DNA from 4 places in the Aliamphritea spongicola genome. Region 1 is predicted to be linked to each of the others. Evidence: predicted binding sites of a transcription regulator. Region 1 holds the regulator's gene; each other region holds the start of a gene.
The links. Region 1 encodes sigma-54, which starts transcription at its own class of promoters, with help from an activator protein. Its sites were predicted from a motif close to TGGCACNNNNNTTGCTNT; they were not measured.

Region 1 (3,165 bases):
AGCGGGTTACGGGCGTCAATACTGACTGCCAGCAGGGTTTTAGGTGCGTCGCTACTGCTTTTTTCCGGTGGCCGGGTGATCAGTTGGGGTAACAGGTGGGCAGGCAGGTTATCAATGCAATAGAAGCCGATATCTTCCAGTGCCTGCAGTGCAGTACTTTTACCTGAGCCGGAGCGGCCGCTGATCACTACCAGTTTCATGTCAGTTGTTCACCTTGTAATGGATCGCTGCTGCCAGTAGTTCTTCGCCGGAGGTAGCGCTGCGCAACTGCTGACGAAATTCGGTCTGGCTGAACAGTTCTGCAAGGTTACCCAGGGTTTGCAGGTGTTCGTCGCATGCGTCTGTAGGCACGAGCAGTACAAATAACAGGTCGACAGGTGCGCCGTCGATGGCGTCAAAATCAATTGGCTCTGCCAGCTGTACCAGACAGCCGACTACCTGATTGTAGTTGTCCAGTCTGCAGTGGGGGATCGCAACGCCTTCTCCGATTCCGGTACTTCCAAGGCGTTCCCGGCCGATCAGGCCTGAAAATATGTCTTCTTCTTCAAGATCTTCTGATTGTTGGGCGATGGTTTTGCTGATGAGTTCTAAAGTGCGTTTTTTACTGCCGCCCTCAAGAGCGTGAAGCACTCTTGAGGGGGTAAGTAGATCTTTGATTAACATAGGGTTTCAGAAACGTTGCTATTTGTGATTCTTCAGTTTTTCTTTATGTTTGATGACCTGACGGTCGAGCTTGTCGATCAGGCCATCAATTGCTGCATACATGTCATCGTGTTCGTGTGTGGCGAACAGTTGGCCACCGGCTACATGAACATCACCTTCGGCTTTTTGCCGGGTTTTTTCAATGCTCAGTGTAACCTGGGCATTGGTGATGTTGTCGAAATGACGTTCCAGTTTGCTGAATTTGCTGTGCACATAGTTGCTCAGTGATTCTGTCAGTTCGACGTGGTGACCAGAAATATTGATTTGCATGGCAATCTCCTTGTTAGTGCATTACGGATGTTATCCGTAATTTCATTAAACCAGACGCTTTCGCTCATTTGAAGGTGGAATATTCAAAGACTCACGATATTTTGCGATGGTTCGGCGGGCGACTTTGATTCCCTGTTCGTCCAGCAGCTGGGTAATTTTATTATCACTCAGTGGCTTGGCAGGGTTTTCAGCAGCAACCAGTTTCTTTATCAGCGCGCGTATAGCGGTGGAGGAGCAGGTTCCGCCTCCGTCCGTACTGACGTGGCTGGAGAAGAAATATTTAAGTTCGAAGATACCCCGTGGGGTATGCATATACTTTTGTGTGGTAACCCGGGAAATGGTTGATTCGTGCATGTCCACTGCTTCAGCAATGTCATGCAGTACCATTGGCCGCATGGCTTCTTCACCTTCTTCGAGGAAGTCCTGCTGGCGCGCGACGATTTCACGGGTGACCTTCAGGAGGGTTTCATTGCGGCTGAGGATGCTTTTAATAAACCAGCGTGCTTCCTGAAGGTGACTTTTCAGGTATGTGTTGTCAGGACTGTTATCAGCCCGTTTGATTAGATCGGCGTAGCTGTCATTAATGCGTAACCGGGGAGAGGCTTCAGGGCTGAGCTTTACCTGCCAGATGCCTTTTTCCTGGCTGACAAATACGTCAGGGATGACGTATTCAGAGTGGCTGGTGGTAATCATAGCGCCGGGTTTTGGATTCAGGGACTGAATCAGGGCTACCACCGCCTGCAGTTGTGGCTCTTTCAGCCGGGTCTTACGCATCAGTAGTTTATAATCATGGCTGCCGAGAATCGGCAGGTACTGGCTGGCGACTTTACGGGCTTCTTTGAGATACGGAGTATCTGCCGGTAACTGATCCAGTTGCAGTAACAGACATTCGCTCAGGTCACGGGCAGCCACCCCCGGAGGGTCAAATTGCTGTACCCGACGCAGCACTGCTTCGATTTCATCCAGTTCTGTTTCCTGAAGGTGAGGATCATCCTGGCTGGTGAAGTGTTCGTGAATCGCTTCCAGTTCAACGCTCAGGTAGCCGTCCGGGGTAATGCCGTCGATGATATTGGTGGCAATTAACTGATCCAGTTCACTCATCGGTGTGAGGTTTAACTGCCAGTTCAGGTGGTCCTGCAGGGTTTCAACCGCAGTATCATTGGCTTCAAAGTTACTGTCGCTGAAGTCATTATTGCTGGTTGACGCCGGTGTGGCAGTCTGAAAAGTATCTTCCCACTGGCTGTCAGTGGACAGTTCATCCGGAATATCTTCATTCCAGTCGCTGTCGGCTACATGGGTTTCTTCCGGCTCGGCGCTGACGGTTTCGGTGGTTTCCTGCTTGGCAGGTGCGTCAGCATCGAGCTCGGTTTTTGCTTCGGTATTTTCTGCGGCTTCTTCTTCGCCGACTTCAAGCATAGGGTTTGAGTCGAGGGCTTCCTGTATTTCCTGTTGCAGGTCAAGCGTTGACAGTTGTAACAGCCGAATCGCCTGCTGCAATTGCGGGGTCATCGTAAGGTGCTGGCCAATCTTCAGTTGTAACGCTTGTTTCATATAACTGCTTGTACCTGTCAGAGAATAGAAGGGGAGAAAACTACAGACGGAACTGCTCGCCCAGATATGCCTGCTTCACTTGCTGATTACTCAGTATATCTTCTGGTGCGCCAGCGGCAAGGATATATCCTTCACTGACTATATATGCCTGTTCACAAATATCTAATGTTTCACGCACATTATGGTCAGTAATCAGGATGCCGATGTTCTTACTCTGCAGATGTTTTATGGTGGCTTTTATGTCGGTGACCGAAATAGGGTCCACACCTGCGAAGGGTTCGTCCAGCAGAATGAAGCTGGGTTCTGTTGCCAGGGCGCGGGCGATTTCAACCCGGCGACGCTCGCCTCCGGACAGGGCCATCCCAAGGCTGTCAGCCAAGTGCGTTACATGGAACTCTTCCAGAAGTTCTGCCAGCTTTTCTTCACGCTGCTGCTTGTTCAGCTCAGGGCGGGTTTCAAGAATCGCCATGATGTTATTGCGTACACTCAGCTTACGAAAGATAGATGCTTCCTGGGGCAGGTAGCCGATACCTTTGCGGGCCCGGTTATGCATGGCTTGTTTGGTGAGGTCCTGATCATCGAGCAGAATGGTGCCTTTGTCAGCATCTACCAAGCCGACGATCATATAAAAACAGGTGGTTT
Region 2 (3,165 bases), on a different contig from region 1:
GCAAGGCGCATTCCCTTCTGCTGTCAGCCTGCCGCTGATGAGTAATGAAGAACGGGAAAAAGTAGGCACCTGTTATAAACAGCAAGGACAGGATGCAGCTATCAAGCTAGGCCATAAACTGGTCAGCGGTGAGATTAAAGAACAACGTATGGCAGCCTGGAAAGCCTTCGTAGAAGAAAATCCTGAAGGGTATCTGTACTGTTTCCGCGGCGGCCTGCGCTCACGTACAACTCAGCAATGGCTGAAAGAAGCCGGTGCTGACTATCCACTGGTCACCGGCGGTTATAAAGCACTGCGTAACTTCCTGCTGGACGAGATAGAAGCAACCTGCGAAGAATTGCCTTTTTATATTGTTGGCGGCAATACAGGCTGCCGTAAAACCCCTCTGATCAACAGCCTAAAAAATGCTGTCGACCTGGAAGGCGCTGCTAATCACCGGGGTTCAAGCTTTGGCCGCTATGTCACACCACAACGTTCTCAGATCAATTTCGAAAACAAACTGGCAATCGACTTACTGAAGCTGCGCAACACTGGTATCAGCGAACTCATTCTGGAGGATGAAGGGCGGATTATCGGCAGCGTTGATATCCCACATTCTCTGCACCTGAAAATGCAGCAAGCCCCCATCATTGTCGTGGAAGAAGATCTCGAAACCCGGTTACATAACCTGCTTCAGGAATACGTCATCGATATGCACCGTTCCCATACCGAATATTACGGTGAGGAACAGGGCAATCATCTGTGCGCTGAATATCTGCTCAGCGGTCTGGATAAGATACGTAAGCGCCTTGGCAGCGAACGCTGGCGGGAACTCCGTAAAATGATGGAACAGGCGATCGCTACTCATGACAAAGGTGAAGGTTACAGCCAGCACCTGAACTGGCTAAGCCCACTGTTAGAGTGGTATTACGATCCGATGTACAGCTATCAGTTGGGTAACAAAGCTGAACGGATCGTATACCGGGGTAACTGGCAGGAATGTCAGGATTACTTACACAACATAAAGTAACAGATTCTAACTTTACAAAGCCGGGAGATTTTCCGGCTTTTTTATGCCCCCAAATTGGCCCACCTCGAACTGGCACGCCTCCTGCAGTACATGAAGCATAAATCGTAAAACCGGTGCATCTGCCCGGTTTTGCAGCATAAAAAAACCTCAAACGCGCTGAATTGGTGCAGGCAAAATTACGCCTGACTCTGATTGGTGCATCAATGCTTCGGAGACCGCTGTGGATAGTATTAACAGTGCTGTAGAAACCTTGGTACAGAGTTCAAACACTCTATTTATTCTCATGGGCGCAATCATGGTATTTGCCATGCATGCCGGCTTTGCATTTCTGGAAGTCGGCACCGTCCGGCAGAAAAACCAGGTGAATGCGTTGGTAAAAATCATGACCGACTTTGGTTTTTCAGCGGTCGCTTACTTCTTTGTCGGTTACTGGATTGCCTATGATGTCACCTTCTTCAGTGATGCTCAGACCCTCGCCGAAGGTAATGGTTATGAGCTGGTCAAATTCTTCTTCCTGATGACCTTTGCAGCGGCCATTCCAGCAATCGTTTCCGGCGGTATCGCTGAACGCGCCCGCTTCTGGCCATTCCTGATAGCCTCTGCCCTGGTTGTAGGCTTTGTTTACCCCTTGTTCGAGGGCATTATCTGGAACGGTAACTACGGCTTTCAGAACTGGCTGGAAAGCACCTTTGGCGCGCCCTTCCACGACTTTGCCGGTTCCGTTGTTGTGCACGGCGTCGGTGGCTGGTTAGGATTAGTTGCGGTTCTCCTGCTGGGTGTCCGTAAGGGCCGTTATAAATCTGGCCGCCTGATGGCTTTCCCCCCGTCAAACATTCCGTTTCTGGCACTGGGCGCATGGATTCTGTGTATCGGCTGGTTTGGCTTCAATGTTATGTCAGCACAAACACTGGATGGTATCTCAGGTCTGGTTGCAGTAAACAGCCTGATGGCGATGGTCGGCGGTATCATTGCATCATTACTTGCCGGTAAAAACGACCCCGGATTTATCCATAACGGTCCGTTGGCCGGTCTGGTTGCGATATGTGCCGGCTCAGACATTATGCACCCAATCGGTGCACTGTTTGTTGGCGGCGTTGCAGGTGCCCTGTTTGTCTGGATGTTCACCATCGCACAAAACCGCTGGAAAATTGATGACGTACTGGGTGTATGGCCTCTGCACGGCCTGTGCGGCGCCTGGGGCGGCATTGCAGCGGGAATATTTGGCACAACGGCCTTTGGTGGTCTGGGCGGTGTCAGCCTGATGTCACAGCTTACAGGCACAATAGCGGGAATCCTGATTGCAGTGGCTGGCGGTTTAATTGTCTATGGTGCAATTAAAGTATTCTGTGGCCTGCGACTGGATGAAGAAGAAGAGTTCAACGGCGCGGACCTTTCAATCCACAAAATTGAATCCATGTATATGGACTGATATTCCGTGACAGAAACAAAAAGCCCGCGTCAATAAGCGGGCTTTTTTATACCTTACAGAAATCTTCCCAGTCAGCATACACCTTACTGATTTTACGAACCGCCTCATTAAGCAACTGCTTAGCTTCTTTATCTGAACGGCTGACTTCAGCATCATACTGCAAATACCCGGCTGTATATCGCCCCAGCTGCTCTGTTGGCAGTTTTGCACCAACCTTTCCTTGAACCTCAACTGCACAGGCAGTTCTGCGGGACTCCATCAGTTTAACGTGCGCCATCACAGTCTCGACTTCGTCGAGCATATTCAAACCCACTTTAAGATCCTGCAGCATATTGGCCATAATCACAGAAGACACTAACGGCAAATATAACTTTGTTTCTGTGACGAAATAGCCGCCACTTTTGGACCGCCGGTGCTTGCTCACATAAGGCTTCAGGCGGGAAGTGGTCATGCGCTTAAGAGGAATATTGGGAAAGCAAATGCAGGCACAATACATCAGCTCACCACGTTTGTTCTGATAGGTTTCCAGTTCAATGCGCTCATCGAACCCCCGCAGCCATGCCAGAAGCTCTCCGGAATTAACCGTTTCATCAGCGGTGCTGTTAAGGCCATACCACACTCCTTCCTGCCGACAGGCAAAGAAAAACGGCGGCATTACACCGTCCATATAAGGCATGTGATAGTTAGAATGCGCCATCATTACGACAACCGAACTCTCAGACAAATA
Region 3 (3,165 bases), on a different contig from region 1:
ATGTCGCCGGCACGGGCAGTTTCAACATCAACACGTTCCAGACCCAGGTAACCCATGATCTTCTGAACTTTACCGTTACGTACCGCACCTTCGCGGTCGATAACTTTAACCGGGTGGTTCAGGCGCACAGTACCACGGGTAACACGGCCAACACCGATAACACCCACGTAGCTGTTGTAGTCCAGTGCGGAAACCTGCATCTGGAAAGGACCTTCGGTATCAACCTTAGGTGGCTCAACGTGCTCAACGATGGCTTCAAACAGTGGCGTCATATCTTCAGCCAGATCTTCAGGATCCAGGCCGGCGATGCCGTTCAAGGCAGATGCGTAGATAACCGGGAAGTCCAGCTGTTCATCGCTGGCACCCAGGCTGTCAAACAGATCGAAAACCTGATCGATAACCCAGTCCGGACGGGCGCCCGGGCGGTCAACCTTGTTTACCACAACGATAGGACGCAGGCCCTGATCGAATGCTTTCTGGGTAACGAAGCGGGTTTGTGGCATCGGGCCATCAACCGCGTCTACCAGCAGACATACGCAATCAACCATCGACAGTACACGTTCTACTTCACCACCAAAGTCGGCGTGGCCAGGAGTATCTACGATGTTGATGTGGTAGTCATTCCATTCAATGGCGGTGTTTTTCGCCAGAATGGTAATACCACGCTCTTTCTCCTGGTCGTTGGAGTCCATGATACGCTCAGTGCCTTCATCACGGCGACCCAGGGTGCCGGACTGGGAGAGCATTTTGTCGACCAGGGTGGTTTTACCATGGTCAACGTGCGCAATGATTGCGATGTTTCTTAGTTTTTCGATCACGTCTGAGAACCTGTGCAGACAAAATAAATAAGGCGCGCATTATACATGAATGCGGGCAAAGCTGTGTGTTTCTTATTCATGTTTTGAAAAAATCACCAAAATGTCACATTAAGTGACTGATTTAATGGGCTGGCACAGGGCATGACGGTAAAACTGCAGTAATATTGTGCGGCGAAAATGATGATGACCGGTGTTGGTTACATGTCTTGCCCTTTTATGGGGCGTGCTTACTTTGATTGCACTGTTTTGGTGCGATATGGCTTGGCGGTTAGGAAAAAGCCAGCCGGGCAGCTTTTTTAAATAGTTGTAAAAGGGTGTTTGGCGACAGAAATGCAAAGAAACAGATGGCTGTCAGAAAAATCCCTGAAAGTCAGATGTTTATTGGGAACTGTACAGGTTTACTGGCGGTTTTACCCCGGCATTACTGTTTAAATGGCGGCTTTTTTCAGTTTTTAATATCCGCTTTTAAATGTTGGCACGTGCTTTGCTTTTAGACTTGCCCATAACGGTAGTCGCGGCGAAGGTGCCGGTAAGCCTTATACGTTTGACCAGTGCCCTAGCAAACATATTTTTTCTGTACGGTGACGGCATCGGCAATGACGGTACAGAACAGACAAATTTAAACCAGTGGAGATGACGATAATGTCAGAGACTATTAAGCTGATTAAAGAAAACGAAGTACGTTGGGTTGATATGCGTTTTACCGATACTCACGGTAAAGAGCAGCACGTTACTATCCCATCGAGCGAAGTGAATGAAGACTTCTTCGAAGAAGGTAAAATGTTCGACGGTTCTTCTATCGGCGGTTGGAAGGGCATCAACGAATCTGACATGATCCTGATGCCTGATGACAGCGCGTCTGTTATGGACCCGTTCGCTGAAGACTCTACTGTTATCGTTCGTTGTAACATCGTTGAGCCTTCTACTGGCCAGGGTTACGAGCGTGATCCACGTTCTGTTGCCAAGCGTGCAGAAGCTTATCTGGCGTCTACCGGTATTGCTGATACTGCTATCTTCGGTCCTGAGCCAGAGTTCTTCGTATTTGACGAAGTTAAGTGGCACGCTGACATCAGCGGTTGCGGTTACACCATCAACTCTCAGGAAGCTGAATGGTCTTCTAACCACAGCATCGAAGGCGGTAACACCGGTCACCGTCCACGTGTTAAGGGCGGTTACTTCCCGGTACCACCGGTTGATTCCCTGCACGATCTGCGTGGCGCAATGTGTGACGCAATGGAAGCAATGGGTCTGACCATTGAAGTACACCACCACGAAGTAGCAACTGCCGGTCAGTGTGAAATCGGTGTTGGTCCAAACACTCTGACTGCCAAAGCTGACGAAGTACAGGTACTGAAGTACTGCGTACACAACGTTGCTCACGCTTACGGTAAGACTGCTACCTTCATGCCTAAGCCACTGGTTGGTGACAACGGTTCCGGTATGCACGTTCACATGTCTCTGTCTAAAGACGGCGTGAACATCTTCCACGGTGACCAGTATGCGGGTCTGAGTGAAGAAGCGCTGTACTACATCGGCGGTATCATCAAGCACGCTAAAGCACTGAACGCGCTGACTAACTCTTCTACTAACGCTTACAAGCGTCTGGTACCTGGTTTCGAAGCACCGGTAATGCTGGCTTACTCTGCCCGTAACCGTTCAGCGTCTATCCGTATTCCTTACGTAACTAACCCTAAGGCATACCGTGTTGAGACTCGCTTCCCTGATCCGTCTGCTAACCCATACCTGTGCTTCGCGGCACTGATGATGGCTGGTCTGGACGGTATCCAGAACAAGATTCACCCTGGCGATGCAGCTGATAAGGATCTGTACGATCTGCCAGCTGAAGAAGCGAAGGAAATCCCGACTGTAGCTGCATCTTTCGAAGAAGCACTGAATGCTCTGGATAACGACCGTGAATTCCTGACTGCTGGTGGCGTATTCACTGATGACATGATCGATGCTTTCATCGCGCTGAAGCGTGAAGAGTGCGAGAAAGTCAGCATGACTACTCACCCGGTAGAATTCGATCTGTACTACTCTGTTTAATCGCAGATAGCAGATGAAAAAAAAACCTCCTTCGGGAGGTTTTTTTGTGGGCATGGAAAACCTGGGCTGCCTAGAAGCTGTAGGTCAGGCCAAGGGTAACAGTGTCAATATCAAGCTTGTCGTTGTCTTTGTTTTCAAGGGCGTAGCGGGAAAATTGCCAGTCGACCGCCAGTTGCTCAGTGAAGTGGTATGCAGCGCCTACACTCAGATACCAGTCTGTACCGTCGGTGCTGCTTTTATTGCCGGATAAACTCTTTGTGTCCACATCCCAGAAAAGTACCCCGGTACGGGCCAGCAGGCT
Region 4 (3,165 bases), on a different contig from region 1:
CAAACCTGGCTGCGCACCATCACCGACCTGCTGCTGATTCTGGCGCTTGCCGGGCTCACATATATTGCCCTGAACAACTATCCGGGATTCTGGCCCGGCTGGCTGCAAACAGTCGCTGGCGCAGGGTTTGCTATCGCGGCAGGTTATCTGGCAATCCGCTACTACACCCTCTTTATCTTCCTCTACTTACTGGGGCTATGCCTGGTAGCCGGCACCTCAGCAGTGGCATTCTTCTGGTGGATACTCTGAACAGCCCGGTACTGCATTATTGCGGTTAACTTATGTAGAATCAGGCACATGACAAGAGACGGCTTAAGCCGCAGCGAACATTCACCACTCTCATCACGCCCATAAAAACAACGAGGCCACCATGCGCTACCTACACACCATGGTTCGGGTAAAAGACCTGGACGCATCCCTGAAATTTTACTGTGACCTTCTCGGACTGGTTGAAATCAAACGCAACGAATATGAAGGCGGCCGCTTTACTCTGAGCTTCCTGGCCGACCCTCACTACGAAGCCCATGCCCGGGAACACCAAAGCCCGTTACTGGAGCTAACCTACAACTGGGACCCGGAAGACTATGATGAAGGCCGCAACTTTGGCCACCTGGCATTTGAAGTGGATGATATCTATGCCCTGTGCCAGAAACTTCAGGATGCCGGCGTCACCATCAACCGTCCGCCACGGGACGGCCACATGGCGTTTGTACGCTCACCGGATAACATCTCCATCGAGCTGCTGCAAAAGGGCGAATCTCTGGCACCTGCTGAACCCTGGGCCTCAATGGAAAATACCGGCCACTGGTAAGCTCATCTAAAGAACTCGAGTAAAGAGCTCATCTGAAAAGCTCTACTGAAAAGCTCTACTGAAAAGCCCGTCTGAACTGAAACCACCGCCCCTGCGGTGGTTTTGCTTTTCCCCGTCAGCCTGAGCACAAGATTTGTGCACCGCCAAAATTTCGCACTGAATATGCACACTGGCCATCATTCATAAATAAGGAAGCTGATGATCAAAACAATCTTAACCCCTTGATTATTAAGATTTAAAAATCCATCCCGCGTTACTCACCCAGCCGTTTGGCACGCTTTCTGCTTTATGAGTCTGATAACAGCATTCTTACAACTGGCAGAGCCCCATTCAGATGAACCCGACGCTTTTATATTCCCAAGTCTACCTGTTAGATGACCAACTGGATTCCGACGCCTCACTGCAGGACGCCCTGTTCAGACTGGGTTATGAAGTCAGCCACACCTGCGGTTCAACCTTACCGGCGAACTTTCAGCGCAGCCATACAGATATCCTGTGTATCCGCCAAACATCCCTCAGCCCGGAACTGCTTATTCAGTTAAAGCACCTCCAGCAACAGCAACCGATGCCGCTGATCATCTTTACCGATTCAGACAACCAGCACACTGCCGAACAGGCTTTGCAGGCCGGTGCCAGCGCGTATCTTATAAAAGGCCTGCAATACAACCGGCTGGCATCTGTTATCCGGATCGCCTGTATGCGGTTTGAAACAACCGGCCACCTGCAACAGGATCTGGCCCGGGCCGAGCGGTCACTGGACGAGCGCAAGCTCATTGAACAGGCGAAAGGTCTGGTCATGCAGCATCACAAATGCGACGAACAACAGGCCTTCACTGCAATGCGCAACATGTCAATGCAGCAAAGTATCAGCCTGGCAAAACTGGCCAGACAACTGATCACCGCTCTGGAGCACTGACCACAGAAAACGACACCGGATTCACACACAACCCTACATTCACAGTTTCAGGCAAAGGCGCTTAAAAGCTGCTGGTTTAAACCACAGCTTTTTAAGCGCCTTTTTTAATTTTAAGGAGCTAACGATGGACACGACCACCCGCTTTAACCTCTTTTCCTGGCAGGGGAAGATGAAGATCCTGCACTTCAGCTGGATCGCTTTTTTTATCACCTTCTTTGTCTGGTTTAACCACGCTCCCCTGCTGGGCGTTATCGGTGAATCGCTCAACCTGACCCGGGAACAGATTAAAACCCTGCTGATCCTCAACGTTGCCCTGACTATCCCGGCCCGGGTCATCGTCGGCATGCTCACCGACAAATACGGCCCCCGTCACGTGTATGCCTGCATTCTGGCACTGGCCAGCATCCCCTGCTTCATGTTCGCACTGGCGGATGACTTCATGGACGCTGCCATTGCCCGTTTTCTGCTGGGCTTTGTCGGCGCCGGTTTTGTGGTAGGCATCCGGATGGTCAGTGAATGGTTCCCGGCTAACGAACTAGGCACCGCTGAGGGTATTTACGGCGGCTGGGGCAACTTCGGTTCTGCTGCCGGCGCGATGCTGCTGCCGGGTATGGCAATCCTGCTGGGGCTAATTGAATTTACCAACCTGGAAGGCTGGCGGATTGCAGTGCTGCTCAGTGGTTTTATCAGCCTGTGCTTCAGTGTGATCTGGTACCTGAATGTCACCAACACCCCCAAAGGCGCCACCTACTACAAACCCAAAAAAATCGGCGGTATGGAAGTCTCCAGCGTAAAAGACTTCTGGTTGCTGATCATCATGAAGCTGCCAATGTATGCTGCTCTGGCACTGCTCAGCTGGAAGTTATCACCTGCCGGTGTCGGCCTCCTCAGTGAACAGGTTTGCTATGTGATTTACCTGTTACTGACCGGCATTTTCATTTACGACTGCTACAGCGCATACCGCATTAACCGGCATATATTCTCTGCGCCTGTGCCGGAATATGAGCGCTATGAATTTAAGCAGGTCGCCATTCTGAATGTGCTGTACTTCGCCACCTTCGGTTCCGAACTGGCGGTGGTTTCCATGCTGCCACTGTTTTTTGCGGATGTATTCTCACTGGATATGGTCGTTGCCGGTCTGCTGGCATCTGCCTACGCCTTCATGAATCTGATGTCACGCCCCGGTGGTGGCTGGCTCAGTGACCGTTTTGGTCGCCGTAAAACCCTGCTGATTCTTACCGCTGGCCTGGCTGCAGGCTATGCCCTGATGGCACTGATCGACAGCAGCTGGCCACTGGTTCTGGCGGTGATTACCGCCATGGCCTGCTCGTTCTTCGTCCAGGCCGGTGAAGGTGCAGTATTCGCCGTGGTGCCCCTGATTAAGCGACGTCTTACCGGGCAGATTGCCGGCATGACCGGTGCCTACGGTAACGTCGGT

Region 2: JYB63_RS14945 (ammonium transporter) is a predicted target of sigma-54. The motif match lies at 1,080-1,097, and genes of this name have one in related genera.
Region 3: glnA (glutamate--ammonia ligase) is a predicted target of sigma-54. The motif match lies at 1,292-1,309, and genes of this name have one in related genera.
Region 4: JYB63_RS13835 (ANTAR domain-containing response regulator) is a predicted target of sigma-54. The motif match lies at 1,082-1,099, and genes of this name have one in related genera.

The regions. Positions count from the first base shown of each region.
Region 1 covers NZ_JAFIDL010000009.1:55,509-58,673, reverse strand. The annotation lists gene rapZ (RNase adapter RapZ) at 1-200, opposite strand, end outside; gene ptsN (PTS IIA-like nitrogen regulatory protein PtsN) at 202-663, opposite strand; gene hpf (ribosome hibernation-promoting factor, HPF/YfiA family) at 682-972, opposite strand; gene JYB63_RS20035 (RNA polymerase factor sigma-54) at 1,018-2,523, opposite strand; gene lptB (LPS export ABC transporter ATP-binding protein) at 2,564-3,165, opposite strand, start outside.
Region 2 covers NZ_JAFIDL010000004.1:322,828-325,992, forward strand. The annotation lists gene mnmH (tRNA 2-selenouridine(34) synthase MnmH) at 1-1,009, shown strand, start outside; gene JYB63_RS14945 (ammonium transporter) at 1,230-2,438, shown strand; gene JYB63_RS14950 (hypothetical protein) at 2,485-3,138, opposite strand.
Region 3 covers NZ_JAFIDL010000003.1:137,535-140,699, forward strand. The annotation lists gene typA (translational GTPase TypA) at 1-818, opposite strand, end outside; gene glnA (glutamate--ammonia ligase) at 1,461-2,864, shown strand; gene JYB63_RS10575 (porin) at 2,935-3,165, opposite strand, start outside.
Region 4 covers NZ_JAFIDL010000004.1:76,999-80,163, forward strand. The annotation lists gene JYB63_RS13825 (hypothetical protein) at 1-249, shown strand, start outside; gene gloA (lactoylglutathione lyase) at 371-811, shown strand; gene JYB63_RS13835 (ANTAR domain-containing response regulator) at 1,146-1,727, shown strand; gene JYB63_RS13840 (NarK family nitrate/nitrite MFS transporter) at 1,852-3,165, shown strand, end outside.